One region of the Buttiauxella sp. BIGb0471 genome, then DNA from elsewhere that is predicted to be linked to it. Evidence: predicted binding sites of a transcription regulator. Region 1 holds the regulator's gene; the other holds the start of a gene.
What was found. Region 1 encodes sigma-54, which starts transcription at its own class of promoters, with help from an activator protein. Its sites were predicted from a motif close to GTTGGCACANNTTTCGCTNT; they were not measured.
Positions count from the first base shown of each region.

Region 2: the regulator sigma-54 is predicted to act here: its motif matches at 10,814-10,833, upstream of M2371_RS02685 (branched-chain amino acid ABC transporter substrate-binding protein).

Region 1 covers NZ_JANUEU010000003.1:604,008-619,142, reverse strand. Annotated here, with positions in the region: gene gltB (glutamate synthase large subunit) at 1-1,260, opposite strand, end outside; gene M2371_RS13615 (TIGR01212 family radical SAM protein) at 1,941-2,873, shown strand; gene arcB (aerobic respiration two-component sensor histidine kinase ArcB) at 2,935-5,283, shown strand; gene elbB (isoprenoid biosynthesis glyoxalase ElbB) at 5,519-6,172, shown strand; gene mtgA (monofunctional biosynthetic peptidoglycan transglycosylase) at 6,169-6,897, shown strand; gene npr (PTS phosphocarrier protein NPr) at 6,899-7,171, opposite strand; gene rapZ (RNase adapter RapZ) at 7,168-8,022, opposite strand; gene ptsN (PTS IIA-like nitrogen regulatory protein PtsN) at 8,076-8,567, opposite strand; gene hpf (ribosome hibernation promoting factor) at 8,650-8,937, opposite strand; gene rpoN (RNA polymerase factor sigma-54) at 8,960-10,393, opposite strand; gene lptB (LPS export ABC transporter ATP-binding protein) at 10,442-11,167, opposite strand; gene lptA (lipopolysaccharide ABC transporter substrate-binding protein LptA) at 11,174-11,737, opposite strand; gene lptC (LPS export ABC transporter periplasmic protein LptC) at 11,706-12,281, opposite strand; gene kdsC (3-deoxy-manno-octulosonate-8-phosphatase KdsC) at 12,278-12,844, opposite strand; gene kdsD (arabinose-5-phosphate isomerase KdsD) at 12,861-13,847, opposite strand; gene M2371_RS13545 (calcium/sodium antiporter) at 13,863-14,840, opposite strand; gene mlaF (phospholipid ABC transporter ATP-binding protein MlaF) at 15,071-15,135, shown strand, end outside.
Region 2 covers NZ_JANUEU010000001.1:575,032-590,166, forward strand. Annotated here, with positions in the region: gene M2371_RS02625 (MDR family oxidoreductase) at 1-44, opposite strand, end outside; gene M2371_RS02630 (ABC transporter substrate-binding protein) at 284-1,270, shown strand; gene M2371_RS02635 (ABC transporter ATP-binding protein) at 1,280-2,059, shown strand; gene M2371_RS02640 (ABC transporter permease) at 2,056-2,814, shown strand; gene M2371_RS02645 (nucleoside deaminase) at 2,827-3,327, shown strand; gene cueP (copper-binding periplasmic metallochaperone CueP) at 3,384-3,926, opposite strand; gene M2371_RS02655 (molybdopterin-dependent oxidoreductase) at 5,384-5,878, shown strand; gene M2371_RS02660 (bifunctional diguanylate cyclase/phosphodiesterase) at 5,896-7,824, shown strand; gene catA (type A chloramphenicol O-acetyltransferase) at 7,870-8,529, opposite strand; gene M2371_RS02670 (glutathione peroxidase) at 9,005-9,487, shown strand; gene M2371_RS02675 (RluA family pseudouridine synthase) at 9,559-10,257, opposite strand; tRNA gene M2371_RS02680 (tRNA-Asn) at 10,395-10,470, opposite strand; gene M2371_RS02685 (branched-chain amino acid ABC transporter substrate-binding protein) at 11,001-12,122, shown strand; gene M2371_RS02690 (ABC transporter permease subunit) at 12,262-13,176, shown strand; gene livM (high-affinity branched-chain amino acid ABC transporter permease LivM) at 13,187-14,479, shown strand; gene M2371_RS02700 (ABC transporter ATP-binding protein) at 14,476-15,135, shown strand, end outside.

The DNA of each region.
Region 1 (15,135 bases):
CGGGTGGCGGCCTTTTAAATCGGCATCGGTTTCAGCGGAATGCAGAATGCGACCGATACGCGTGTCGATAACCATCAACTCGCCAGGGCCGACGCGGCCTTTTTCCACCACTTCGTCAGGCTGGTAATCCCAGATCCCAACTTCAGAAGCGCAAGTAATCAGCTTATCTTTAGTGATGACGTAGCGCGCCGGACGCAGGCCGTTACGGTCCAGGTTACAGGCGGCGTAGCGCCCATCGGACATAACGATACCGGCCGGACCATCCCATGGCTCCATGTGCATGGAGTTAAAGTCAAAGAACGCACGCAGCTCGGGATCCATGTTCGGGTTGTTCTGCCAGGCTGGTGGCACTAACAGACGCATTGCACGAACGATATCCATCCCGCCAGCCAGCAGCAGCTCAAGCATGTTGTCCATGGAGCTTGAGTCAGAGCCCGTTTCGTTAACGAATGGCGCTGCGTCATGCAGGTCTGGGATCAGTGGAGTCTGGAATTTATAGGTACGTGCACGCGCCCACTGGCGGTTACCGGTGATGGTGTTGATTTCACCGTTGTGTGCCAGGTAGCGGAACGGTTGAGCCAGCGGCCAGCGTGGCACGGTGTTGGTGGAGAAACGCTGGTGGAACAGGCAAATTGCTGATTCCAGGCGTAAGTCCGCCAGATCCAGGTAAAAGCGCGGCAAATCTGCCGGCATACACAGACCTTTATAGATATTGACCAGGTTTGAAAGACTACATACGTAGAAGTCTTTGTCCTGAATACGTTTCTCAATGCGACGGCGAGCAATGAACAGGCGACGTTCCATATCACGTGGACGCCAGCCAGCCGGGGCATTAACAAAAATTTGTTCGATGCGAGGCTTTGAGGAGAGGGCGATTTCACCGAGTACGTCTTCATTGGTTGGCACTTCGCGCCAGCCAACAATCGACAGGGTCTCGTTTTGCAACTCTTCTTCAACGATGCGGCGGCTTGCGCTCGCCAGAGCGTCGTCTTTATTTAAGAAAATCATGCCGACGGCATAATTTTTTGCCACACGCCAGCCACGCTCTTCCGCAACGATTCGGAAGAAACGGTCAGGCTTTTGTAACAGCAGGCCACAACCATCACCGGTTTTACCATCGGCGAGGATTGCTCCACGGTGTTGCATTCGGGCCAGTGCGTGAATAGCAGTACGCACTACCTTGTGGCTAGGTTCGCCTTCTATGTGGGCGATCAGGCCGAAACCACAGTTATCCTTCTCAAGGGATTTATCGTACAACATATCAGTGAACCTCCCCAGGCTCTACGTGATTCCCGATACCGATTGCGTCCAGACGCAGCAAGGGCATGGCGACGGGGTTTGCGCATCTACGCTTACCTCGCGTGTCGCCCTCTTTATGTCTAACGCATCCGGTTGCACAAGTATTGAGGACTTGCTTTAGAGGGAATCTTAATTACTGCATAAATATGATGGGCACAGAACCCATCCAGAAAGCTTCCAGCGGATTTCCAAGTTATCGGGAAAGCGCACACAGGTCAAATGGCATTCTTATTTATACGAATATGTGCTAAATGACATTTAACATTATGAAATTAAACATTTTATTATCATTTTTATCGTATTTAAACGGCAGGGGAATCGCTTGGGTTATGTGATCTCTCTCACTGTATGAGAGGCTGCAAAATTCCAGACCATGCTGGCAATGATGTTATTGGCAGGATCTTATGCTAACAACGCGGTTTCGCGTGTTGTATGACACTGTTTTTCACAAGGTGACATATTCTTTAAAAATAGCGGGTCAACATAAGGAAAAGTAATCATCTTTTAGATGCGTAAAATTGCACTAATTGTGAATTTATATTCAATAGATAAAGCTGCGCCGGAGCGATTGATCCAGGTCATCGCTAAATTGGGCAGATAATGGCAGGCTACGTCCCTTTTACAGGGCGGCCCATCAGATTATGCAGTTACAAAAATTAGTCAATATGTTTGGTGGCGATCTTCAGCGTCGGTATGGTCATAAAGTCCATAAACTCACGCTGCACGGCGGTTTTAGCTGCCCAAATCGTGATGGCACAATTGGTCGTGGCGGTTGTACTTTCTGCAATGTTGCGTCATTTGCGGATGAAGCCCAACAAAATCACTCTATCGCCGACCAACTCGAGCGCCAGTCGCAACTCGTCAATCGCGCTCAACACTACCTTGCCTATTTCCAGGCATACACCAGCACATGGGCCGAAGTGCAGGTGCTGCGCTCGATGTATCAACAGGCTGTCAGCCAGGCGAGCATTGTGGGGTTATGCGTCGGGACACGCCCGGATTGCGTACCGGATAGCGTGCTGGATTTGCTCAGTGAATATCATGAAAAAGGCTATGAGGTCTGGTTAGAACTGGGACTGCAAACGGCACATGATAAAACGCTGCATCGTATCAATCGCGGGCATGATTTTGCCTGTTATCAGGAAACCACTCGCCGCGCTCGCGCACGTGGCCTGAAAGTCTGTAGCCATCTGATTGTCGGCCTGCCGGGTGAAGGGCAGGAGCACTGCATGGAGACGCTGGATAAAGTGGTTGAAACCGGCATTGATGGCATCAAGCTCCACCCTCTGCACATAGTGAGTGGCAGCACGATGGCTAAAAGCTGGCAGGTAGGGCGCTTACAGGCAATTGAATTAGAAGAGTATGCGACAACTGCCGGGGAGATGATTCGCCATACTCCGCTTGATGTCGTCTTCCATCGTATTTCGGCTAATGCCCGCCGACCCACGTTGCTGGCACCGCTGTGGTGTGAGAACCGCTGGAGCGGAATGGGGGCGATTGATAGCTATCTCAATGAGCACGGTACGCAAGGCTCGGCACTCGGTACCCCGTGGAACCCGACAATTCTGTTGTAAATCCTGAGCGTGAGATCTTTTTGCGGTATATTTAGCAGATTGAAGGCGAGGGAAACGTTCCATGAAGCAAATCCGGTTACTGGCACAATATTACGTTGATTTGATGGTGAAGCTCGGATTAGTGCGCTTCTCTTTGTTGCTGGCCTCCGCCCTGGTGGTGCTGGCTATCGTGGTGCAAATGGCCGTGACGATGCTGTTGCGCGGCCAGGTTGAAAGCATTGATGTTGTGCGCTCCATCTTTTTTGGCCTGTTAATTACGCCATGGGCCGTCTATTTCCTTTCTGTGGTCGTTGAACAACTCGAAGAATCGAGGCAGCGGCTGTCAAAACTGGTGCAAAAACTCGAAGAGATGCGCGAGCGAGATCTGAAACTCAATGTGCAGCTCAAAGACAATATCGCGCAATTGAACCAGGAAATTGCTGACCGTGTGAAAGCGGAAGACGAACGTCAGACGATGCTTGAGCAGCTCAAAGTTGAGATGCAGGAACGCGAAGAGACGCAAATCCAGCTTGAGCAACAATCTTCTTTTTTACGGTCATTCCTCGATGCCTCTCCAGATTTGGTTTTCTATCGTAACGAAGACAAAGAGTTCTCAGGCTGTAACCGCGCGATGGAACTGTTGACCGGTAAAAGTGAGAAGCAGCTGATAAGCCTGAAACCGGAAGATGTCTATTCGCCAGAAGCGGCGCAGAAGGTTATCGAAACCGACGAGAAAGTGTTCCGTCATAATGTGTCGCTAACTTACGAACAATGGCTGGATTACCCGGATGGGCGCAAAGCCTGTTTTGAAATTCGTAAAGTGCCTTATTACGACCGCGTGGGTAAACGCCATGGTTTAATGGGCTTTGGCCGCGACATTACCGAGCGTAAGCGTTACCAGGATGCGCTTGAACGCGCCAGCCGTGATAAAACCACATTCATTTCGACGATCAGCCATGAACTGCGTACGCCGCTAAACGGTATCGTCGGCTTAAGCCGCATATTGCTTGATACCGAGCTTAACCCGGAACAAACCAATTACCTCAAAACGATTCATGTTTCAGCGATAACTCTGGGTAATATTTTCAACGATATCATTGATATGGATAAGCTTGAGCGCCGCAAGGTTCAGCTTGATAACCAACCAATCGATTTCACCAGTTTCCTTGCTGACCTGGAAAACCTTTCTGGTTTGCAGGCGCAGCAAAAAGGACTGAAGCTGGAAATGAACCCGACATTGCCGCTGCCACATAAAGTGGTGACGGACGGTACGCGCCTGCGCCAGATCCTCTGGAATCTCATCAGCAACGCCGTGAAATTTACGCCAAAAGGTGGCCTGGTTTCGGTGCGCGTGCGTTATGAAGAAGAAAATACCTTACGCTTTGAAGTCCAGGATTCTGGCATTGGCATCCCGCAGGATGAGCAGGACAAAATCTTCGCTATGTACTATCAGGTGAAAGATAGCCACGGCGGTAAACCGGCAACGGGTACCGGGATTGGTTTGGCGGTGTCGCGCCGCCTGGCGAAGAGTATGGGCGGTGATATTACCGTCAGCAGTAAGCCGGGCGAAGGCTCGCTATTTACCTTGACCATTCAGGCTCCTCGCGTGGCGGATGAAATCGAAGACACGCTCGACGATGACGAAATGCCTCTGCCTGCATTGCACGTTCTGCTGGTGGAAGATATTGAACTCAACGTGATTGTTGCGCGTTCGGTGCTCGAGAAACTTGGCAACAGCGTAGACGTTGCGATGACAGGTAAAGAGGCGCTGGAAAAATTCACCCCAGGTGAGTATGACCTGGTGCTGTTGGACATTCAGTTACCTGATATGACTGGGCTGGATATTTCCCGGCAACTGACCACGCGTTATGCGCGTGAAGATTTACCACCGCTGGTGGCATTGACTGCTAACGTATTGAAAGATAAAAAAGAGTATCTGGATGCTGGCATGGACGACGTGCTGAGCAAACCCCTCTCGGTTCCGGCGTTAATGGCGATGATCCAAAAATTCTGGGACAACCAACAGTCAGAGTCTAAGAAGGAGTCTCAAGTGCCTCAAGTTAATAGTGAAAAACAGCAAGCATTGCTCGATATCCCCATGCTTGAGCAGTATATGGAGCTTGTCGGACCAAAACTGATTACTGATGGGCTGGCGATGTTTGAAAAAATGATGCCGGGCTACCTGAGTGTGCTGGACTCCAATATGACGGCTCGCGACCAGAAAGGGGTTGTGGAAGAGGGGCATAAGATTAAAGGCGCTGCGGGTTCTGTAGGGTTGCGCCATTTGCAGCAAGTTGCCCAGCAAATTCAGTCACCGGATCTACCAGCCTGGTCGGAAAACGTGGGTGAATGGATTGAAGAGTTGAAACAAGAATGGCAGCACGATGTTGACGTTTTGAAGGCTTGGGTCGCAAACGCTCCCAAAAAATGACCCCGGATAAACCGGGGTGCGCGAATTCTGCGCCAACACCAGGGAAAAAGTAGGCTGCGCCGTTGAGTTATAAGTCTTTATCCAAATGGCGCAGCCGATAATCTCGTGTGCTGCTCAGGCATTAAGATAGCAAATCTTAAATAGTTTGTTACATGAAACAGTAAAATGTGTGAAGCATAGCGATCAAATCGTCATAACTAATGATGGAAGTCGCGTGATGAAAAGGAATAGCTGAATGAAGAAGATTGGTGTGGTGCTCAGTGGTTGCGGGGTCTACGACGGAAGCGAAATTCAGGAAGCTGTTATTACCCTGTTAGCAATCGCTCGCTCTGGCGCTGAAGCTGTTTGCTTTGCACCCGACAAACCTCAAGCAGATGTTATTAATCACCTCGCTAATAATGAGTCTTTAGAGCATCGAAATGTGCTTGTTGAGGCGGCTCGAATCACCCGTGGATTGGTGACGCCATTGGCGCAGGCCGATGCCAGCAAATTGGATGCGCTGATCGTTCCCGGTGGTTTTGGGGCAGCGAAAAACCTGTGCAATTTTGCAAGTCTTGGCAGCGAGTGCGTGGTTGATGCTGATTTGCGTCGCCTGGCTCGCGATTGCCACGATCAGGGCAAGCCGCTCGGCTTTATCTGTATTGCCCCGGTGATGCTGCCAAAAATTCTCGATGTTCCGGTGCGTTTGACCATCGGCACTGATATTGATACGGCAGAAATTGTTGAAGAGATGGGGGCTGAACATGTTCCGTGCCCGGTTGATGACATCGTGGTTGATGAAGAACACAAAGTGGTGACGACGCCTGCTTATATGCTGGCCACACGCATTGATGAAGCGGCATTGGGTATAGAAAAACTGGTGGCTCGCGTTGTGAGTATGACTGCATGAAGAAAGGGCGTGTTGCGCTCTTAGGCACCCTCAAGCGTTGGCTATTACGCTTTGCGCTGGCGCTGGTGGGAGTTTGGTTGGCAGGGATAATCCTGTTCAGCTTTATGCCGGTACCGTTTTCGGCAGTTATGGTCGAACGGCAATTCAGCGCCTGGTTCTCAGGTGATTTTGGTTACGTGGCGCATTCCGATTGGGTCAGCATGGACGAAATCTCACCGTGGATGGGGCTTGCAGTTATTGCGGCAGAAGATCAGAAATTCCCGGACCATTGGGGGTTTGATGTTTCCGCGATTGAAAAAGCCATTGCACACAATGAACGCAATGAAAATCGCGTTCGCGGTGCGTCAACGCTTTCCCAGCAAACGGCGAAGAACTTGTTTTTATGGGATGGGCGGAGCTATGTTCGCAAAGGCCTGGAAGCGGGTTTAACACTCGGTATGGAAGTGGTGTGGACGAAACGCCGGATCCTGACTGTTTATCTGAATATCGCAGAATTTGGAGAGGGGATTTTTGGCGTGGAAGAAGCTTCGCAGCGTTACTTCCATAAACCAGCAAGTCGCCTGACGGCCTCGGAAGCCGCTTTGCTTGCCGCAGTATTACCTAATCCAATCCGCTTTAAAGCGAATGCGCCTTCAGGTTATGTTCGGCAACGCCAGCAATGGATTTTGCGCCAGATGCGCCAGCTAGGTGGCGAATCGTTTATGGCGCAGCATGAGTTGAAGTGAGTTAATCTTCGTCAAAACCGGCATTGAACAGCGCGATAACCGCGTTCAATGCTTGTTCTTCTTCAGGCCCGGTGACTTCAATTTCAATGTGGCCACCTTTGGCTGAATCTAGCATCAGTAGTGCAATCACACTATTAGCTTCGGCTTCGGTTCCGGCCTCGTTACGCAATATCACTTCGGCATCAAAACTTTGCACCAGTTCGAATAGTTTCATAGCCGGGCGCGCATGCATGCCCAGCTTATTGGTGATCTCAACGGTTTGTTTTACGGTCATGGTTTGCGTTTTTCCAGCGTACGGTGACGGGACTGCACGTTTTTCCCGCGTGAGCGGAAATAGTCTGCCAACTGCTCTGCAATATAAACCGAACGGTGTTTACCGCCAGTACAACCAATCGCTACAGTCAAATAGCTGCGGTTGTTGGTTTCCAGCATCGGTAACCAAAGCTCAAGATAGCTACGCGTCTGGTAGATAAAGTTGTGTACTTCGGTATGACGATCAAGGAACGCCGCAACAGGCCTGTCGAGACCCGTCATTGGACGCAGTTTTGGATCCCAGTGCGGGTTTGGCAGGAAGCGCACGTCAAATACGTAATCTGCATCAATCGGAATGCCGTGCTTAAAGCCGAAGGATTCGAAGACCATCGTCAATTCACGTTCACGCTTGCCGAGCAGACGAGTCCGTAACATTTCCGCGAGTTCATGCACCGACATTTCAGAGGTGTCGATGATTAAATCGGCTCTGGATTTCAACGGTTCCAGCAGATCGCTTTCTTCATCAATCGCACTCTCCAGCGACAAGTTTTTACTGGAAAGCGGGTGTAAACGGCGTGTGTCGCTATAACGACGAATCAGCGTGTTGCGATCGGCATCGAGGAACAGCAATTGCGGAGAAAATGAATCAGGTAGATTGGTCATCGCCTGTTCAAAAATTTCCGGGTTTTCCGGCATGTTACGCACGTCGATGCTGACTGCCGCAGAAATTTGTCGTTCTGCGAGAGTTTTGGCAAGATCAGGCAACAGCACCACTGGCAGGTTATCTACACAGTAGAATCCCATATCTTCTAGTGCACGCAAGGCTACAGACTTCCCTGAACCAGAGCGGCCGCTGACAATCATCAGCACCATTTTATCACTCCCCCAACTTCTCTTGCTGTGGCACGTACATGACCGCAGCCAGATTATTCACTTTCACTACCATGTTCGGTTTCGGTAATGATCTGATAAAGCTCTTCATCGCTCTGCGCTGAACGCAGTCGTCGGCAAATCGTTTTGTCCGCCAGACGTTTTGCTACCAAAGACAAAGTGTGCAAATGTGTTTTTGTCTGATCGGCCGGAACAAGTAGCGCAAACATCAGGTCGACCGGCTGATTATCAATAGCATCAAACGCGATAGGGGTTTCCAGTTTAATAAACACCCCTACGGCGCGGGTGGTATCTTCTTCCAGTTTTCCGTGAGGAATGGCGATACCATTGCCGATACCGGTACTACCCATGCGCTCACGCGTCAGTACCGCCTCAAAGACGACTTGAGGTGGCAGACCGAGCTGTTTCGCCGCGAGTTCACTGATAATTTCCAGCGCACGTTTCTTACTTTGGCAATGTACATTGCTACGGGTACATTCTTTGTTCAGGACATGACTAAGTTGTAGAGCAGAATCGTTGTTCATCATAAGTTCACCTAAGCACTCTGTTGTGGCAACGGCCCGTTACTTCCGTAACGAGCCGTGAATGCCAAAACCGTTGCCTGGATTATCAGTGTTGTTTTAGTTTATCTTTATGTTTGGTTAACTGGCGCGCCAGTTTATCAATCAGACCGTCAATCGCTGCATACATATCCTGCCCTTCAGCGCTGGCATGTATTTCACCACCATTGATATGAAGTGTTGCGTCGGCAATATGCGTGACTTTTTCCACTTTTAACACAATATAGACTTGGTTAATCCTATCGAAGTACTGCTCCAGTTTGGCAAACTTCGTGCTCACAAAATCGCGCAGTGCGTCAGTGATTTCGACGTTTTGTCCTGTAATGTTGAGCTGCATAGTGTCTTCCTTATCGGTTAAGTCACACCAGTTGTTTACGCTGGTTTGACGGTGGTATGGATAAAGACTCTCGGTACTTCGCAACAGTGCGGCGTGCCACCATGATCCCCTGATCCGATAGCATAGTCGTTAACTTGCTATCACTCAGCGGTTTCGCAGGGTTTTCCGCAGCAATTAATTTCTTCACCAAAGCCCGAATAGCCGTGGAGGAGGCTTCACCGCCGCCCTCGGTATTGACATGACTTGAGAAGAAATACTTCAATTCAAAAATGCCTCGCGGACTGTGCAAATACTTTTGCGTGGTCACGCGGGAAATGGTGGATTCGTGCATTTCGACCACTTGGGCGATATCAGCAAGAACCATCGGTTTCATATGCTCTGCACCGAACTCAAAAAAGCCTTGTTGCTGTTCAACGATGCAGCGGCTAACCCGCAGCAAGGTATCATTGCGGCTTTCAAGGCTTTTGATCAGCCACTTCGCTTCTTGCAGGTTACTGCGAATAAATTGTGAGTCGCTGTCATTGCGGGCATTGGTGCCCATAGCAGCGTACTGTTGATTTATTTTTAGACGTGGGATGCTGTCGGCGTTGAGTTCTACCGTCCAGCGGCCCTGAGTTTTTTTGACCAACACATCAGGGATGACATACTCTGGTTCGCTGGTCTGAATGGACTGGCCCGGACGCGGATCAAGCGACTGAATCAGGCACATTGCCTCTTTCAGTACTTCTTCTTTCAGGCGCGTGACGCGCATCAGGCTGCGGAAATCATGGTTGGCGAGCAAGTCGAGATGTTCGCTAACAATCACGCGAGCTTCGGTTAACCAGGGTGTTTCCCGCGCGAATTGTGAAAGCTGTATCAGGAGGCAATCACGAAGGTCGCGTGCGGCGACGCCGACAGGATCGAAGCGTTGCACGCGTTTGAGCACCGCTTCCACTTCGTCGAGGGTGATTTCTTCATCGCCCATGCTTTCGAGAATTTCATCCAGCGAAACGGTCAGATAGCCCATTTCGTCAACGGCATCAACAATAGACGTTGCAATAGCGGTGTCGGTATCAGAAAACGGGGTGAGATCGACCTGCCACATCAGGTAATCCTGGAGTGACTGGGTAGTTTCTCCCTGATAAACCGGTAACTCGTCATCAATATAGTCAGTTCCGGTTCCCGATGGTGTACCTGCGGTGTAAATTTCGTCCCAGCTGGTATCCAACGGTAACTCGTCGGGCATCTCTTTTTGTTCGAGCGCCTCACGAGTATCTAACGCTTCATTTTCACGAACTTCCTGAGTTTCAATTTCTTCATGCAGATCGGTTTGCTCAAGCAGTGGGTTACTTTCCAGTGCTTGCTGAAGTTCCTGCTGTAATTCTAACGTCGACAGCTGCAACAGACGAATTGCCTGCTGTAACTGTGGCGTCATAGCAAGTTGTTGGCTGAGCCGTAATTGCAAACCTTGCTTCATATTCAGAGCGAACTTCCTCAGGTGTAATCGTTAATTATTCCTACCCTATCAGAGTCTGAACTCTTCGCCCAGATACACGCGTTTAACATGCTCGTCTTCCAGGATCTCAGCTGGAGTGCCGTGGGCGATTAAATGGCCCTGGCTTACGATGTAAGCGCGTTCACATACGGCTAACGTTTCGCGTACGTTATGGTCAGTTATCAGCACCCCAAGCCCGCTGTCGCGTAAATGCTCGATGATTCGCTTGATGTCGATAACGGAAATTGGGTCAACACCTGCAAAAGGTTCATCCAAAAGAATAAATTTTGGATTTGCTGCCAATGCGCGAGCAATTTCAACACGGCGACGCTCACCACCGGACAAAGATTGCCCGAGGCTATTACGCAAATGCTCAATGTGGAACTCTTCCATTAGCTCATTGGCGCGGTCTTCACGCTGCTCGGTAGAAAGATCATCACGGATTTGCAGCACGGCCATTAAGTTATCGAACACGCTTAAACGGCGGAAAATAGACGCTTCTTGAGGCAAGTACCCAATGCCACGTCGTGCACGTGCATGAAGCGGCAGCAGGCTGATGTCTTCATCATCAATAATAATGTTGCCCGCATCACGCGGAACAATACCGACCACCATATAAAAAGTGGTGGTTTTCCCTGCACCGTTAGGGCCGAGCAAACCGACAATCTCACCTGATTTAACAGTCAGACTAACGTCTTCTACAACGCGGCGGCCTTTGTAGGCTTTAGCGAGATTTTTTGCAATTAAAGTAGCCATAACGAATTAGTTACTCTTTTTCTGCGCAGGGGCGGGGGCCGGAGCCTTGCCGTCTTTTTTCTGCAACTGAGAAGGAACCAGAACGGTCGTAACACGTTTCCCTTTTTCGCTAAAGGCCTGCATTTTCTGCTCTTTAACGAGGTAAGTAATTTTGTCGCCTTTGATATTGCTGTCGACCTGCTCCAGATAGGCATTGCCGGTCAGCACGACAAAATCGTTTTGCAGCTCATAGTGCATAGTCGATGAGTGGCCGCTAACGGGTTTGCCGCTATCTTGCATCTGATAGAAAGTGGCTGGATTACCGTAGCCATCAATCACTTCTTTACCTTGCTCGCCGCCGGGGCGTGTGACAACGACTTTATCGGCATTAATCTTGATACTACCTTGCGTCACAACCACATTGCCGGTGAAGGTGACGACGTTGCCTTGCATATCCAGCGACTGTTGGTCAGATTCAATGTGAATCGGCTGATCGGTATCACCGGTCAGCGCAAATGCCGAAAAACTGGCGGCTAAAAGCGTACTGGTCAGTACTAAATTACGGCTGAGTTTGTTTATTCTGGATTTCATAGGATGTTCTAACCTTTTCAATCAGCTCGGCATTTTTGCTGCGTAAATTACCACGCATTTTGAGGCCGGTGGAGTTAAAGCTGGTTCCGTACAAGGTTACCTGGTCATCAGAGGCAACATCCTGAGTGACTAAATTAACCTGCGCATTATCCGTGGTAATTTTGCGTAGCTGCGAATCTGGCGTCAGAGCTGTAAGCACCACATTCCCATACAGATACAGCATCCGATCGTTAGTAAGTTTGGCGCGATCTGCTCGTAATGACCAGGTGGCGACTTTGTTTTCGTCGTATTGCGTCATCACCGGATTGGTGAACCACGAAACGGCGGTTTCGGAAAAATATTCAACGTGCTCAGCAACCAGTCGGTAATTTAAAGCCCCTTCAGGACTGTAGGCGAGAGTCGTGGAATGTTCACTTTTATAGGTTGGTTCATTCGTGTTCACTGTTGGAGGCGCAACGGCGTCTTTGTCGACCAGATTCACACCGATCAAAATCAGCACCAGCAATGAAAGCAGGATGATAACCCAACGTCTGGTCTTACTCATATAGATAGCCCTTTGGCCTCATCAAGCTTACCTTGTGCCAGTAACAGCAAGTCGCAGACTTCACGCACTGCTCCACGGCCGCCAGCAATACGCGTCACGTAGTCGGCACGAGGAATGAGTAAAGGATGTGCATCCGATACCGCAACGCTCAAACCGACTTTTGCCATCACAGGCCAGTCGATTAAATCATCACCCACATAAGCCACGTGTTCAGCTGGGATTGCGAGCTTATCTAAAAGATCCTGAAAAGCCACAAGCTTATCGGACTGACCTTGATAGAGATGCTTGATACCCAGCGTTTCACAACGGTCTTCAAGCAATTTTGCTTTACGACCGGTAATAATCGCGACGTTTATGTCTGATGTCAGCGCACAGCGAATACCATAGCCATCACGCACATTGAATGCTTTCAGCTCTTCGCCACTGTTGCCCATATAAATCAGGCCATCAGACATCACACCGTCAACGTCTAAAATGAGCAGGCGCACATTAGCGGCCCGCTCCATAACGCGCGCACTTACCGGCCCATAACAAGTGGCAAGAGACGCTTCATGGTTACTCATTAAGGCTAATCCTTTGTTAAACCACGCCTGCGCGTAGCATGTCATGCATATGTACCACACCGAGTAGTTGGTCGCCATCTGCAACCAATACCGAGGTAATATGGCGAGACTGCATCAAATTCAATGCATCAACCGCCAGGACTGTTGGGCGAACGCGAATTCCGCCGACGGTCATGACATCTGCGATATTCAGGGTGTGGAGATCTACGCCCATATCAAAGACACGACGTAAGTCACCATCCGTGAAGATCCCTTCGATTTTCATCAGGTCATCACAGATTACGGTCATCCCCATATTTTTACGCGTTATTTCCAGTAGTGCATCACGCAATGAAGCATCTTTACTGACATGCGGTATTTCATCGCCGCTGTGCATGATGTCGCTGACACGTAATAACAGTTTACGACCCAATGCGCCGCCTGGGTGAGAAAGTGCAAAATCTTCTGCGGTAAAGCCGCGGGCTTTGAGCATCGCAACAGCAAGTGCGTCACCCATGACCAATGTGGCAGTGGTGCTTGATGTCGGAGCCAGGCCCAGCGGGCAGGCTTCTTGTGGCACTTTCACGCACAGATGGATATCCGCCGCTTTGCCCATCGAACTTTCGGGACGGCTGGTGATGCAAATGAGTGGCACCTGCAAGCGTTTGAGAACGGGGATCAGCGCCAGAATTTCGTTCGACTCGCCAGAGTTTGAAATAGCGATGACAATATCTTGCGCGCTCACCATGCCGAGATCGCCGTGACTGGCTTCACCAGGATGGACGAAGAACGAAGGTGTGCCGGTACTGGCAAACGTCGCGGCCATCTTTTTACCGATATGCCCTGACTTGCCCATGCCCATAACGACCACTTTGCCCTGGCAATAGAACATTCTTTCACAGGCTTGCGTGAAATCTGAATTGATGTATTGCTCGAGCTGATCCAGGCCTTCACGTTCGATCTTCAGGACATCTCTGCCTGCTTGTTGAAAGTCAAAACCCGGTTGTAAATTAATCTGTGACATAATTTCCGTTCCGTTTTACCCAACGACCGGTGATGCAAGAAACCACAGCACCGCAATCCATACGAAGAAGCTACATGTTAACAGAGCACCTGCGGTCTTGCCGATAGAGCGAGGCTTACGCCAGCAAAGTACGGCGAAAATGGCACTAACAATCAACATGACCCAATAGTCCCGAGCAAAAGCGAGCGGGTCTATTTCGCCTGGCGCGATTAACGCCGGAATGCCCAGCACCAGAACAATATTGAAAATATTCGAGCCAATGATATTACCAATCGCAATATCATCTTCGCCTTTACGGGCTCCAGCGATCGTCGTGGCTAACTCTGGCAGGCTCGTGCCTACCGAAATAATCGTCAGGCCAATCACTAATTCGCTCACACCAAAGTAATGAGCCAGCACGCTGGCGTTATCGATAACCATGCGTGTCGCCATCGGCATAATGATTAGGGCGACGGCCAGCCATAAAAATGCAACAGGGCGATTACCTTCTCTGGGAAGTTCTGCCAGTTGCTCGCGCGTTAAATTGTCAGAGCCTTCATGCCCGGCGAGGCGTGCTATTTTAATGGTAAACAGCAGATACGCTATCGCTACAGCAATCAAAATTAAGCCATCGACGCGGCTTAACTGATTATCAAAAAGCAGCCAGCCAATAATTGCACTCACGACTAACATTAGGGGCAATTCGCGACGAAGAATATCGGAATTCACGGTAAATGGGTGTAAAAGCGCAGCTAAGCCGAGAATCAGCAGAATATTGGTGATATTCGAACCCAGTGCTGTTCCCACCGCCAGATTCAATTGACCATGAAGGGCGGCAGAGCTTGCGACGAGAAGTTCAGGCAACGAAGTCCCGATGCTGACGACGGTTAAACCGATAAGCAGTGGTGGAACCCCAAAACTGCGGCAAAGAATGGACGCGGCAAACACCAGTCGGTCGGCGCCATAGACGACCAAAAGCAAACCAATGATTAACAGAGCTGTAGCTAACAGCATTCAAAATCCTTTATTCAGGTATAATCGCCGGTCTTGTGCTGTGAAAGTACCGGCAGAGCGTACAGATCTGTAGGGCTGAGCATAATTCTTAATTCTGACTTTATGCGGCAGAAAAGTAAAACAAATGCCAGTTTTCGCTAATCGGGACGGGTAATATTCTGTAAAAATGATGGGTTGGAACTGAGTTTCCGTTCAATGCCTCGTCCGTGAACTTGATAAAAGGAAAGATGATGAGCCAGACGCAGACGAATCTGGTCGAAATTCGCGGTGTTAGTTTTACCCGCGGCAGTCGGCG
Region 2 (15,135 bases), on a different contig from region 1:
GCCTGAGTCTGGCCTTCAACTTGTTCAAGTACGACTGCTTTCATAGTGAATCCTCATTCTATGAACCGGGTATTCCGGTTGAGATGTATCTGATGCCCAACACGGTATACCCGTCGCGCCTGAGAATAAAGAACACAGACCCCATTACTTGCGTAAACGCCTGCTTTTTAGCAGGTTATAAGATTTTCCTATTTTAACTTTTGACCCTGCCGCTCGTATGTTTGAAACAAAAGTTTCTAACTGTTGTGACAAACGTTTCACATTAGCCTTTAAGGAGATAAGCATGCGTATTTTACGACTGACGACCGCAGTAGCCCTGGCACTGGTAAGTGCGCATGCGAGCGCGCTGGATAAGCTCAAATTGCAGCTCGACTGGATGCCCAACGGCGGCGATAAAGCGTTCGTTTTTGTGGGTGTTCAGGAAGGGTTTTACGCCGAAGAAGGGCTGGATGTGACCATTTTACCGGGGCGGGGCAGCAGCGACACGCTGACCAAAATCGCTTCGGGTGCGGCGGATATCGGCACTGGCGGGATTGCGTCATTAATGATGGCGCAGGCCGAAGGCGGTATTCCAGTGAAAGCCATTATGAGCATCTACTCAAAACAGCCTGATGCGATTTACTCCTGGCAGGGTAGCGGCGTGACTGACATGAAAAGCCTGAAAGGCAAAACGTTGGGTATCCCGACGTTCTCAGCCTCGAACGCGCTATTGCCCATCATGCTGCAAAACAACGGCGTTGATCCTGACAGCGTAAAACAGATCAAAGCCGATCCTGGCACGCTGGTGCCGATGCTGGCGCAGGGGCGCGTTGACGGCGTGGTGGTGTGGTCAACCAACCGCCCGAGTATTGAAGCCACGCTGACTCAGGTCGGAAAAAAACCGTTTGAACTGGCGTGGACCGATTACGGCCTCGATGGTTATGGCCTGTCGTTTTTCGCTTCAGATAAATTAATTAATGAGAAGCCCGATGTGGTGGCGCGCTTCCTGCGGGCGGCGAAAAAGTCTATCGAGTTTAGCCTCGCGCACCCGGATAAAGCCGCGGCGGACCAAAAAGCCATGGTGCCAGAAGCTGACGTCGCGATGCTGGAAGCCGATTTCAATGTCACAAAACCGCTGATTAATAATGAAATCAGTCAGAAGGATGGGCTGGGCCAATTCGATCCGGTGCTGTTAAAACACACCTGGGAGTGGGTCGCAAAATCAATGAAATATCCGCTGGATAAAGTGAACCCGGAAACGCTGGTTGACCGTCGATATCTCGCTAAGTAAGGGAATGCCATGCAGCCTGTTATAGAGTTGAGTGATGTTAATCAAACGTTTATATCCGCCGATGGCACTCAGGTTACCGCGCTCGATAAAGTGAATCTGACGCTGCGCCGCCATGAATTTGTCTCGTTTATTGGCCCGTCAGGCTGCGGGAAATCGACCATCTTGCGTTTGATTGCCGGGCTGCTCAAACCAAGCAGCGGCGTGATTTCTGTTTATGGCAAGCCTGTGACCGAACCGCGTGACGAAATGGGTTTTGTGTTCCAGAAACCGACGCTGCTGCCGTGGCTTAACGTGCTCGATAACATCACCTTTCCGATGAAGCACAAATATGGTCGCGTCGATGCCAAAGATATTGCGCGTGGGCATGAACTGCTGGAAATGACCGGCCTGACGCACTTTGCAGGCAAACGCCCGGCGGAGCTGTCAGGCGGCATGCAACAACGCGTTTCCATCGCTCGTTCGCTGCTGCATGACCCGGATATTTTACTGATGGATGAGCCGTTTTCCGCTCTCGATTCCCTGACGCGTGATGAAATGAGCTTTGAATTAATGCGCATCTGGAACGAACGCCCGAAAACGGTGCTGTTCGTTACGCACTCGATTCAGGAGGCGCTGCTGCTTTCCGACCGGATTGTGGTGATGAGTGCGCGCCCCGGTCGGGTCAGTGAAATTATTGATGTGCCGCTGGTACGCCCAAGAAATGAAGAGACGCTGAACCATCCGCTGTTCCACGAGTTAACGGCGCAGATCCGCCACAAAGTATTTAGCCGTCGCAAGGAGCCTGTATGAGAGCGTTTCTGGAAAAGTACATCGCGCTGCTGGCGCTGGTGGTGGCGATTTTGATTTGGGAGGGAGCGTGTAAATTATTCGCCATTCCGGTGTTTATCCTGCCGTCGCCGTCGGCCATTTTTGCTTCTGTCAGCACGCTGGATGCCGGGCGTTGGTTGACGCATATTCTGGCGACGTTAAGCGTGGCGTTAAGCGGTTTCCTGCTGGCGATTGTGATTGCGCTGCCGCTTGCCATTGCTATTGTCAGCTCTAAATTGCTCGCCCGGCTGGTGTTACCGTGGCTGATTGTGATTCAGTCCACGCCGGTTGTGGCAATTGCGCCCATTATTGTCGTCACACTCGGTTCAGGTATGTTGCCACGGGTGGTGATCACCACGCTGATTTCCTTTTTCCCACTGGTGATTTCCACCGCCACGGGTATGACGTCAGTGCCTGCTGAGTTGCTCGAACTCTCGAAAACCCTGCGTGCGCCACGCAACCGCGAATACTGGCAAATCCGCATGCCTTATGCGGTGCCGTATATTTTCAGTGCGCTGAAAGTCGCAATTACGCTTTCGATCATCGGGGCGGTAGTCGCGGAGTTTGTCGCCGCCGATCAGGGGCTGGGTTATTTGATTTTGTTCAGCACCTCATCATTCAAAATCCCCCTGGCCTTCGCCAGTCTGTTCCTGCTGGTGGTGTGTAGTTTGACCCTTTATGGCCTGGTGAGCTGGTTGCAAAAACGCCTGTTCCCGTGGAGCCTTGATGCAAAATAAGGATGGAAAAACATGTCAGTAAAACGTGGGCCTGGGCCGAACAAAGAACAAATTTTACGCCACCTGCGCCGCTCTAATGCCGTGGCGCAGCGAGCGATTGCCCTCGGACATCATCCGTTTGGCGCGCTGTTAGTCGCGCCGGATAACGAAACTGTGCTGCTCGAGCAGTGCAATATCGACACCGTAAACCATGCGGAATCGACGCTTGCGCGAGTCGCCGCCACCAATTACACCGCCGAATATTTGTGGCAGTGCACGCTGTATACCGCCGTCGAGCCATGTTGTATGTGCGCGGGAACCGCGTACTGGGCGAACATCGGGCGGGTGGTTTTCGGCATGTACGAAAGCCAATTGCTGGAGGCGACAGGCAGCCACGAAGAAAACCCGACGATGAGCGTGTCGTCGAAATATGTTTTTGAGCATTGCCAGAAACCGGTGGAGTTGATCGGCCCGGTGCCGGAAATCATCGAAGAGACGAAGGCGATGCAGCAGGCGTTTTGGTCGACGCGGTAGGGGGAAAGGTCGGGTAAGCGTTAGCGCCACCCGACATTCACTCGATATTAAAACGCTTAACTCTGCAATGGCAGCGTGGTTAAACAGGTCTGGCTGTCTTGATGTGTCGCAATGGGCGCGCTGGCCGTTTTGCCCTGATAGTTCACTTCAATTGTGCCTTCGATATCACGAGGTAGCCACACGCCGACAAACCCGTTGGCGTGGCTGGTCATGCTTTTTTGCACCAGTATTTTGCCGCTTTTATCCGTCACTTTTACCTCAAATGGCGTATTCGCCAACTCTCCACGACAGCCCGACAGGCTGTGGTTAAAGCACGGGTGGGTTTGCGTCAGATACGGTGCGAATGACAGATAAAACTTATCGCCCAACGGGTAGCTGAACTGCTGCGTGCCATCGGATAATTTCAACTCGGTGCTGGTGATACCTGCGTTATAAGGCAGTGGACGCGCCTGCGTAGATCCGTCGATCGCCTCCACCATTTGCTCGGTCGTTTTACCGGCTAAACCGTGTGCTGCGAGAAATTCTGCATCAGATTGAGCGGCGATTGCAGAGCCACTGATGCTCAGTGCCAGCAATGCGAACAGTATATTTCGTTTCATCAATGATTCCTTTCTAAAGAGAGAGTTAAGCTACGGCAAACTCTAAACCTTCCTGTAAGGGGAGGGTCAAAAGGATATGCAAAACTTTACGTTTTATAGGGTTATTTGTAGTGATTATCTTCGGAGATTATTTATGACTTTACCCCGTAGCCCCACTTTTCTTCCTTTCCAAAATGACTGGCATCCAGCCGATATCATCGCCGCACTACGCAAAAAAGGCACTAGATTCGGCTGGTTTTGACTGTCCCTTATGTGCCAGGAGCGGACTTTGCTAGTAGGTCGGTACAATGAGTAGCGGGATATATCATTGTCGCTGTAAATAAAAACATGTTTTAAAAAACAGTATTGACCTTAAATCTCAAATGAGTAAATTAGTACTCAGCAGCACAATGAAAGTGGTTAGTAAGTTAGTGAATAGAAAGAAGTTCTGGGAAAGCCATTTTGCTTTACAGGCCACGAAGTTTGTTGTTTGGGATGTAGTTGCTTTCAGGCCTTGTAGTGATTGTGCTGGTTCGCAAAATGGTAGTGTTAGCGCGACGATGTAAGGCCTTGTTTTTTTGTTGATGCTAACGGTTTCGTTTGTTAATGGTAACCGTATTAGCAACGGGCAACGCATCAAAGAGTATATGTCGCGATGGGTGATGTGCTTGTTTAAGTTGCCACGCTTAGGTTCTGAAAGCGCAGGCAGGTGTATGACGAGATAAATAAAGGGAGGATTTTTAGTATTAATGCCCAATATTATCTGTAGTAAACGGGTACATTTGAAAGCAGTATAAATAGCAGTATCATTTTATTAAGTCCATTAATGTTAAATCTGAAGTCTGTAGCACCTTAAAAGCCCTGGCTGCAATGGTCAGGGCTTTTAAGATTACTCCCTCCTTTGAATTGTAAGTTCTCCCAATAAATCATTAATAAAACTAACCTTGCTAATTTCCCCAGATGATCCCCGATGTCTTATCGGTTTGGCTGCGCTTAATCAAGGTAAGCACGCTGTGATCTTCTCCCCATTGATCGTGTTTCCTCAATGGTTCTAGAAATGCTCTCATGTCGTGGCCAATTTTTGTCGGCCACTTCAGTATGAAAAAACGATGGTCTTTCCAGGCACTTTTGGATCATTGCTTCGCTTCGAACTCCTCTATGTACCAGTAGCTGACAATTGCTTTAGAGAAATTCACGCCGGCTCATAAATAAATAAACCTTTATATTGCTGTGTGTTTATTTTAGTCGTGTAAACAGTTGGTTTTTTTTTGTACAGATGAAGCGCTTTTTATGTGTATGTCAAATAACAGTATCGATTTTTTTAATCAATATAAAAATAAAGTGTTTTTTAACCACTTGATTTTAATGAATTAAAATATTAGCGAGATGATTGCATCAACAATAGATCCGGAGCATATATAAATAGCACAGTAACTAAATTATAATTCTTTAACATCCGGTTGATATACGAGGTCAGAATGCGGTTAATTGTCATGCTGTTAAGCTTTGCGCTCTCCACACAGGTCTGGGCGGGTGAATTTTCCAGACCTGCCGGTAAAATCCTTTTAACGCTCTCTGGTAATATCGAAAATACAAATGAAGGTGGAAAAGCCGTTTTTGATCTCGCCAGCCTTGAGAAACTGGGGATGGTCAGCTTTCAGACCACTTCTCCCTGGTATGATGGCCGTACAACATTTACGGGTATTCCACTGCAAAAGCTCATGGATTATGTCGGGGCGAAAGGTTCTGTTGTAAAGGTCACTGCGCTCAATGACTACACCACTGAAATCCCCCTCAATGATTTTAAGAAATACAACGTTATCCTTGCTTTAAAAATCAACGGAGAATATATGCGTATCCGTGATAAAGGCCCGCTGTTTGTTGTTTACCCCTATGACAGCCTGCCTGAGCTGAATAATCAGATTTATTATTCAAGGTCAGCCTGGCAGGTCAGCAGAATGAATATTGAGTAAGGGGTCTGAAGACCAACATGAACAGAATTCTGGCTGGCATCATTTGTTTCCTTTTTATATCTACCGGGTATATCTCTTTCCTTGTGCATGAAAGGCAACAAGAGTTACAGAAACTGACTCACTACGCCGCTTCGTGGTCTGCTGCACAGATGGTATCAGAGTATTACCGGTTCGAGTCGTTACTTGGTCTTTACACTATCGATGAAACGATGACGCTTGATGATGTGCGCATGCGTCTCGACATTATGCTCAGCCAGAGTGATTTAATGAAAGAAGGTGATCTGAGGGATTATATAGAAAGTAATAAAGCCCATCATGCACTGGCTCTACAGCTTGAAAAGACACTTGAGTATCTGGATATTCATCTTGAGAAAATGAACCGCTCAGAACTCCAGGCATATCTGAAAAGAATGCAGACGCTTGACCCACAACTAGCTCGTCTGTCGTCCGGCGCTTTAGACAAAGACATTAATTCAATTAATGACGCCAACCTCAAAATTAAAACCCTGTACTATATTTACTCAGCGACGTCTGTATTGTTGATAATAATGAGTGCAATACTCGGCGTGCTGATATTTTATCAAAACAGAAATATTCTGAAGGCGCATCTTCAGGTAAAGAGTCTTGCTGAAGCGCTGCAGGAATCTAAAGAAAAATTGCAAATCCAGAATACAAAGTTGGAGTATGACGTCTACCATGACTCTTTGACAGAGATGAATAACCGCCATTTTTTCTGGGGGAATTTAAATGAAACCATCGAGAACGCAGTAAAAAGCAATAATTCTGTGAATGTGATGTTGTTTGATTTAGATCGATTCAAGGAGGTCAATGATACGTATGGTCATGATGTCGGTGATATGTTATTACGCCAGATATCACACCGTCTTATTTCAATGGGCCTGACTTCCGATACGCTTTATCGTTTAGGCGGGGATGAGTTTGCGTTTCTCTCCAGTGGCCTGACGGAGAGCAGTGCCGTTTCACAAGCCCAAAAAATATGCAATATAATCAGCCAGCCCTACACTATTAATAATACGATTATCAATATAACCACCAGTGTCGGTATTGTCGTCTCAGACACTGAACGCCGCTCCGACTATCTTTATAAATTTGCCGATCTGGCCCTTTATGAAGCCAAAAAGGAAGGCGCTGGTAAGATAAAAGTCTTCCGGCAATGGATGTTAGATAAGCTGCAAGAAAGCCGAACCCTTGAGCATGATATGGCACTGGCGTTAGTGAATAAAGAATTCGTGGTTTACTATCAGCCAATTGTCGATTCTTTCAGCCAGGAAATTTACAGTTATGAAGCCCTTATTCGATGGATTCATCCTCAGAAGGGGCTCCTGTCGCCGGACAGCTTTATTCCTGTGGCTGAAAAAACAGGAATGATTAACGAGATGGGGAAATTGGTGCTTGAAATGGCCTGCCGGGAAGCCGCTTCCTGGGTGATTCCGACTAAAATTTCAGTCAATGTCTCTCCTGTCCAGCTAAGCAGTAAAACCTTTGCCGGAATGGTGTTGTCCATTCTGAACGAAACAGGACTTCCCGCTGAGCGTCTTGAACTGGAAGTGACAGAATCCTCTCTCTTTACTGAGAGCAATACGCCGATGAATACGCTTAACAGGCTACGGGCTCTGGGGGTGAAAATCTCCCTCGATGATTTTGGTACCGGTTATTCTTCTCTTTCGCGCCTCAGCAGGCTTGCCTGCGATAAAATCAAAATAGACAAATCCTTTGTGCATTCAATATCGACACAGGAAGACGCCCTTAATATTATCCGGCTCATCATCGGCATGGCGAAATCCCTCAATATGAAGTCCGTTGCGGAAGGTGTTGAAACACAGGAGCAACTGGAAAGCCTTCAGTTGCTGGGCTGTGATTTCATACAAGGCTATCTGTTTGGTAAACCTCAGCCTTATGTAGATGGGAAAATCAGATACGGTTAAATGGAGGTCTTCAATACTTCTGGCGCATCAAGCATTGAGTTCCTCTCAAAGGTGCTTGATGCCATCACTCATCTCTTGTAACTCATTGATCAGTCTTGCTACATGGAACCCATCGCACACGGAATGATGTACCTGAACAGCGAGAGGCAACAGTACTTTTCCATCTTGTTTGTAGTATTTTCCAAGAGTGAACATGGGGGCAAAAAAGTTCTGCATGTTAGCAACATTAATATTAAAACTGGTGAAACTTACCCAAGGAATAGCCGATACGAAAAAGATATTTTCCCGCGACTCCCCCTTAGGCCAATAAGAAAGGTTATTACCATAACGTGCAACGTCTTCTGAATAAACGTCCTGGAAGTGCTGAATATTGCCATCGTAGTGACTCCATAATGATGAAAAGGTCTCCGTTTCATTATGGAAAATGGTATAGCTTGGATGAATTTCATTCCATATAACTAACTCATTATTCTTTATAGCCATACGGAACTCCGCATGACTGTTTACGATTTTAGAAAGGAGGAAAATAATAGTAGGGTAAAATTTCCAGCCGGCTTCCCTTATATGTTTTAGCAGTTCGGTAATATCTATCAGGACAGTTTGGTTAATTGTACTTTGAGCAAATGACTGGAATACCTCAAAATGCTCCTTCCTTGCCCAACGAGACAAGTCAACAGGTGTATATTCCAGGGTTGTTTTTTCCATTTTTTAACCTTTGATTATAAATTATATATCCGATGTTAGTCTAAGTTTTATTATGAATTATGCAAGCCTATAGAACCAAACTATTTTGGTAGTGAACGCATTTTTGTGAGTAGCGCATCCTTATACAGAAGGGAAGGGGGAAAACATTTAATATATCAGATAATAAATGTAAGTTGCGCAATCTACAGGTGTTTGCCTATCGGCAAATAAGTATGGAGTAACGGCATATTAGTTGTTCATTTGACCAGATTTAGTATTCCACTTCAGCTTCACCCACATCGCAGTCAGATGATGACACGATGTTTGGTTTCGTGCCAAAACGCGCACCACTAACATCATGGTGTATTGATCAGCGGGGAGCACATCAAAGGTCGCCTGTTTGTTGTTCTTTTCGTTCGACTTTGCAAAGATGTATTGCTTACGATTCCAGACCTGCCGCGTAATCAGCAACAGGTTCTGCTTTGAGGATTCCGATATGACCCCCTTTCATCAACTTACAGCCACCAGTCTGGGCGGCCAGCTTATCTCTTTTGACGACTACGCAGGTAAGGTGGTTCTGGTCGTGAATACCGCCAGCCATTGCGGCTTCACTAAACAATACGCTGGCCTTGAAGCACTCTACAAAAAGTACGCCACCCATGGCTTGGTGGTGCTTGGTTTTCCCTGCAACCAGTTCGGTAAACAGGAACCCGGCGGCGGCGCCGAAATCGCGCAGACCTGTCACATTAACTACGGTGTGAGTTTCCCGATGTTCGAGAAAGTAGAGGTCAACGGAACCGCTGCGCACCCGGTGTTCCGTTATCTGAAAAACGAATTGCCCGGCGTGCTGGGGAGACGGATCAAGTGGAACTTCACTAAGTTCCTGGTCGGACGCGATGGTAAACCGCTCAAACGTTTCGCACCGTTCACCACCCCGGAGAAAATGGAAGCCGCAATCCTTGCAGCACTGGAAATCTAAGTGTTTCGGTCATTTAGCGTAAACAAAGCCAACACAAAAAGGAGACCTTGCTTAAAACACAGAGTCCTTACTCAAAACGGACTCGCATGGCGCGCTTTAATCAACTCACCACTAACCGGGTGAACAAAATCCAGCTCACTGGCGTGCAGCATCAGCCGCGGGGTGTGTTCAGTTCCTGGCAACAGAAGGCCGCCGTACAAGTCGCAGCCCAAAATAGGGTGGCCCAATTGCTGGCAGTGAATGCGAAGTTGATGAGTACGCCCGGTTTCCGGGGTAAGTTCTACCCGCGTCAATGGCAGTAACGCCCCGTCTTCCCGCTCATGGTAAAAGCGTTCAACGACCCGATAGCCAGAACGTGCAGGCTTGCCGTTGATGGCGCAAATCGACATGAGCGGGAACAGCGCTGGATCTTTGGCAATTGCTGCGTCTATCACCCCGTCGTTGTCGCTCACATGCCCACAGAGCAGTGCGCTGTAGACTTTGGTGACTGCGCGCTGGCTGAATTGTTGGCATAGAGCGGCGTTGATAGCTTTATTGCGCGCAATCACCATCAGCCCGGAAGTCCCGAAATCCAGGCGATGTACCAGGGTGCAGCCGGGGAATTCTTGTACCAGACGATGATGCACTGAATCGAGATTTTGCGGGTTTTTCCCCGAGAGGCTGAGTAACCCGGTAGGTTTATTGATCAATACCAGGTGTTCGTCCTGATAGAGCGTCTCAATCTGCTCATGGCACGGCGGGGCAATAAAATTATCGATAATGGTAGACATCAGACTGCCTGGACGGAGAGTGGAAGCGGATGATAGCGAACTTTAAACCGACAGGCGAATTGGGTTATTCGGCTTTTAGCCCCAATCATCAGTCACAAAAAAAGCCTGCTTAGTTTCCTAAGCAGGCTTTTCGAATTTGGCTCCTCTGACTGGACTCGAACCAGTGACATACGGATTAACAGTCCGCCGTTCTACCGACTGAACTACAGAGGAATTGTGTAACGGGGCGCATATTAACGAGAAGCAGGGGGCATGTCAAAGGGTTCGCGAAAAAGAATTTTGTTTGCTCTTTTTATAGTCAACTTGTTGAGTATTAAGGTGAATTGTCTTGGTCTTAATCATCCATTGCTCATTTCACGCAAACTCACCTCCTTAAGCATGACTAACCACATTATCAGTAAGCTCTTTATTGGTGCAAAGCGGCGTAATTCTCAACTTTTCTGCTTTATTGTTAAGCAGATGTGATCCCCGCTGTAATTTCAATCTGTCATACCGGGCCGCTTTCAACCGCACTCTATACTGACATATGTCGAAACAATGACATTCGGTTAACAACGTTGGCAACCATTTTGCTTAATGTTCAGGGCCGTGAAAATCGTAAGGATACCCCGTAAGGAAACCCCGCCGTAAATCACAGGATTTTGTCTGGATAGTCCAATTTGTACTCGTTCGTGTTTTTGCTTGTGAATGGTCTTAAACCGTTGTGCATAAACCTCTTTGCTTCTTTGCTAAGGAACATACAAATGTCGCTGAAATTAATCAGAAGTCCTCTTTCTCTTGTGTTGGCAGGTTGTCTGGTGACGGCATTCTCCGCCCAGGCCGATATTGTGATTGGTGTTGCCGGGCCATTCACCGGGCCGAATGCCACTTATGGCGATCAATACTGGCATGGCGCGACGCAGGCCGCTGAAGATATCAACGCCGCAGGCGGGATTAACGGCGAAAAAATCAAACTGGTTCAGGGCGATGATGCTTGTGAGCCGAAACAGGCGGTGTCCGTCGCTAACCGATTAGTGGATCAGGATAAAGTGAAAGCCGTGGTCGGCCATTTCTGTTCATCTTCTACAATGCCTGCGTCCGAGGTGTATAACGACGCCGGGATCCTCGCTATCACCCCGGGGTCAACGAACCCGCTTATCACCGAGCGCAAGATGAACGATATGTTCCGCATGTGCGGGCGTGATGACCAGCAAGGGAAGGTCGCCAGCGATTTCATTATTGATAAGCTCAAAGCCAAACGCGTGGTGATCATCCACGATAAAGACACTTACGGGCAGGGGCTGGCCGATGCGACCAAAGCCGCGCTCGCCAAACGTGGCGTCAACGATGTGATGTATGAAGGTTTGTCGCGCGGCGAAAAAGACTTTAACGCGCTGGTGACTAAAATCAGTGCGCAAAAACCCGACGTGGTGTTCTTCGGGGGTTGCCATCCGGAAGCCGGACCGCTGGTGCGCCAGATGCGTGAGCAGGGTGTGCAGGCCAAATTCTTCTCCGGTGACTGTATCGTAAACGAAGAGATGGTCACCGCCGCAGGCGGCCCACAATATACCAACGGTATCTACATGACCTTCGGGAAAGATCCGCGTTTGATCCCGGACGGCAAAGCCGTTATCGATAAATTCCGCTCCAGCAAATTCGAGCCAGAAGGCTACACCCTCTATTCCTACGCATCCGTTCAGGCAATTGCTGCGGCCTTCAAAGCCACAGGCGGCACCGATTCCGCCAAAGCCAGCGCCTGGTTAAAAGCCAATCCGGTGGATACCGTGATGGGTAAAAAAGCCTGGGATGAGAAGGGCGACTTAAAAGTCTCGGATTATGTGGTTTATCAGTGGGATGCGCAGGGTAAATACAAAGAAGTTCAATAATATCGGGATTTGTAGGGGGGATAAGCGTTAGCGTCATCCACCATTTACGCCTGTCATTGCAGGAGAAAGTGTCGGGTGACGCGGCGCTTACCCGACCTACAAAAGAAGTTTGTCCGCCACCAAAAGAGACTGCCAAACTATGGATGCCTTCTTCCTGCAACAATTGATAAATGGCTTAACGCTAGGGTCCGTTTACGGGTTGATAGCCATCGGCTACACCATGGTTTACGGCATTATTGGCATGATCAACTTCGCGCACGGCGAAGTGTATATGATCTCCGCATATCTGTGCGCCATCGGCCTGGCGCTGCTGTCGTTCTTCGGCATTCACTCGTTCCCGTTATTAATCCTCGGCACGCTGGTATTCACCATTGTGGTGACGGGCGTATATGGCTGGACGATTGAGCGTATCGCCTACAAACCGCTGCGCAACTCCACACGTTTAGCGCCGCTGATTTCCGCAATCGGCATGTCGCTCATCCTGCAAAACTACGCGCAAATCAGCCAGGGGCCGCGTCAGCAGGGCATTCCTACCATGCTTGATGGCGTGTTCCGCTTCCATATTGGTGAAGGTTTTGTGCAAATCACCTACACCAAAGTGTTTATTTTGATTGCCTCGTTTGCCGGCATGCTGTTGCTCACCTGGATCATCGGCAACACACGTCTGGGGCGCATGTGCCGCGCGGTGCAACAGGACCGCAAAATGGCCTCGATTCTGGGGATTAACACCGACCGAATTATCTCGATTGTATTTGTGATTGGCGCGTCGATGGCTGGGCTGGCGGGCGTGTTAATCACCATGAACTACGGCACTTTCGATTTCTACGCCGGGTTTATCATCGGCATAAAAGCGTTCACTGCGGCGGTGCTCGGGGGGATTGGCTCATTACCCGGCGCGATGTTAGGCGGCCTGATTCTGGGGATTGCCGAGGCGCAATTCTCCGGCATGGTGAATTCTGATTATAAAGATGTCTTCTCGTTTGGGTTGCTGGTGGTGATCCTCATTTTCCGGCCACAAGGGCTGCTTGGTCGCCCGATCGTTGCCAAAGTGTGAGGGAGCAAAAATGACAGCAGAAACGGTATTGCATGAAGGTTTTTCCCTCAAGCGTTGCTTGCTGGACGCGGTTTTCGCAGGCCTGGTGGCGTTAATCATTTTTGGCCCGATTGTCGGTGTGGTGCTGGATGGTTACAGTTTTAACTTCGACGGCCAGCGCCTGGTAATGATTGTCGCGGCGGTAATGGCCGGGCGTTTTCTGTTGAGCGCTTTCTTGACAACCGGAGTGGGAACCCGCTTTCTCAGCCGCTTTGAAACTGATAACTCAGGTGTGTATGTGCGCCCGCCGGACTATAAAAGTCGTCTGCGCTGGATAATCCCGCTGGTGTTGGTGCTGGCGGTTTGCTTCCCGTTTGTCGCCACCAAATATGTGCTGACAGTGGCGATTCTCGGGCTGATCTATGTTCTGCTCGGTTTAGGTCTAAATATCGTCGTTGGCCTCGCCGGATTGCTGGATTTAGGGTACGTCGCATTTTATGCCATAGGCGCGTATGGCCTGGCGCTCGGCTACCAGTACCTCGGTTTGGGTTTCTGGTCGATGCTGCCGCTTTCGGCACTGATGGCGGCGGCGGCGGGCGCGCTGCTCGGTTTCCCGGTGTTGCGTATGCATGGCGATTACCTGGCGATTGTGACCCTGGGCTTCGGGGAAATTATCCGCCTGGTGCTCAATAACTGGCTGACGTTTACCGGTGGCCCGAACGGGATTTCCGCACCGCCTCCCACGCTATTTGGCCTGGAATTTGGGCGGCGCGCAAAAGAAGAAGGTGGCGTGCCGTTCCACGAATTCTTCCATCTCACCTATAACCCCAATCTGAAGTTTATCTTTATCTACGCCATTCTGGTGCTGGTGGTGTTGCTGGTGCTGTACATCAAACACCGCCTGACGCGCATGCCGATTGGTCGTGCCTGGGAAGCGCTGCGTGAAGATGAAATTGCCTGTCGATCTATGGGGCTGAACCACGTGCTGGTGAAGCTCTCTGCTTTCACCCTCGGCGCTTCCACCGCAGGGATTGCCGGCGTTTTCTTCGCCACTTATCAGGGCTTTGTTAACCCGACATCGTTTACTTTCTTTGAATCGGCATTGATTCTCGCCATTGTCGTCCTCGGCGGAATGGGCTCGACGATTGGCGTGGTGCTGGCGGCGTTTGTGCTGACGGTGACGCCAGAATTGCTGCGCAGTTTTGCAGAGTATCGCGTGCTGCTGTTTGGCATGTTAATGGTGGTGATGATGATCTGGCGGCCACGCGGCCTGATTCGTATCAACCGCAGCGGCTATGTGGTGCGAAAGGGAGTAGCGCCATGAGCGAAATGATTTTAAGCGTCGAGCATTTAATGATGCATTTTGGCGGAATAAAGGCGCTAAACGATGTGAATCTTGAAGTGCGACGTGGCTCGATTACCGCGCTAATCGGCCCTAACGGCGCGGGCAAAACCACGGTTTTTAACTGTCTGACGGGGTTTTACAAGGCCTCCGGCGGCAATATTTTATTCAATACGCGCGACAAAACCACCAATGTGATTCAGATACTCGGGCAGAAATTCCAGCCCGGTGACTGGATAAACCCGGCGCAATTAGGCTCGCGTCTGTTCTACAAAATGTTCGGCGGCACGCATCTGGTGAACCGCGCCGGGCTTGCGCGAACCTTTCAGAATATCCGTTTGTTCCGCGAAATGTCGGTAGTGGAAAACCTATTGGTGGCGCAGCACATGCAGGTGAACCGCAATTTACTCGCCGGGGTGCTGAACACGCCCGCCTATCGCCGCGCCGAAAGCCGCGCGCTGGATCGCGCGTTTTACTGGCTTGAAGTGGTTGAGCTGGTGGATTGCGCCAATCGCCTGGCGGGTGAGATGTCATACGGGCAACAGCGACGGCTCGAAATTGCCAGGGCGATGTGCACCGCGCCGGAGATGATCTGCCTGGATGAACCGGCGGCGGGTCTGAACCCGGTGGAAACGCGC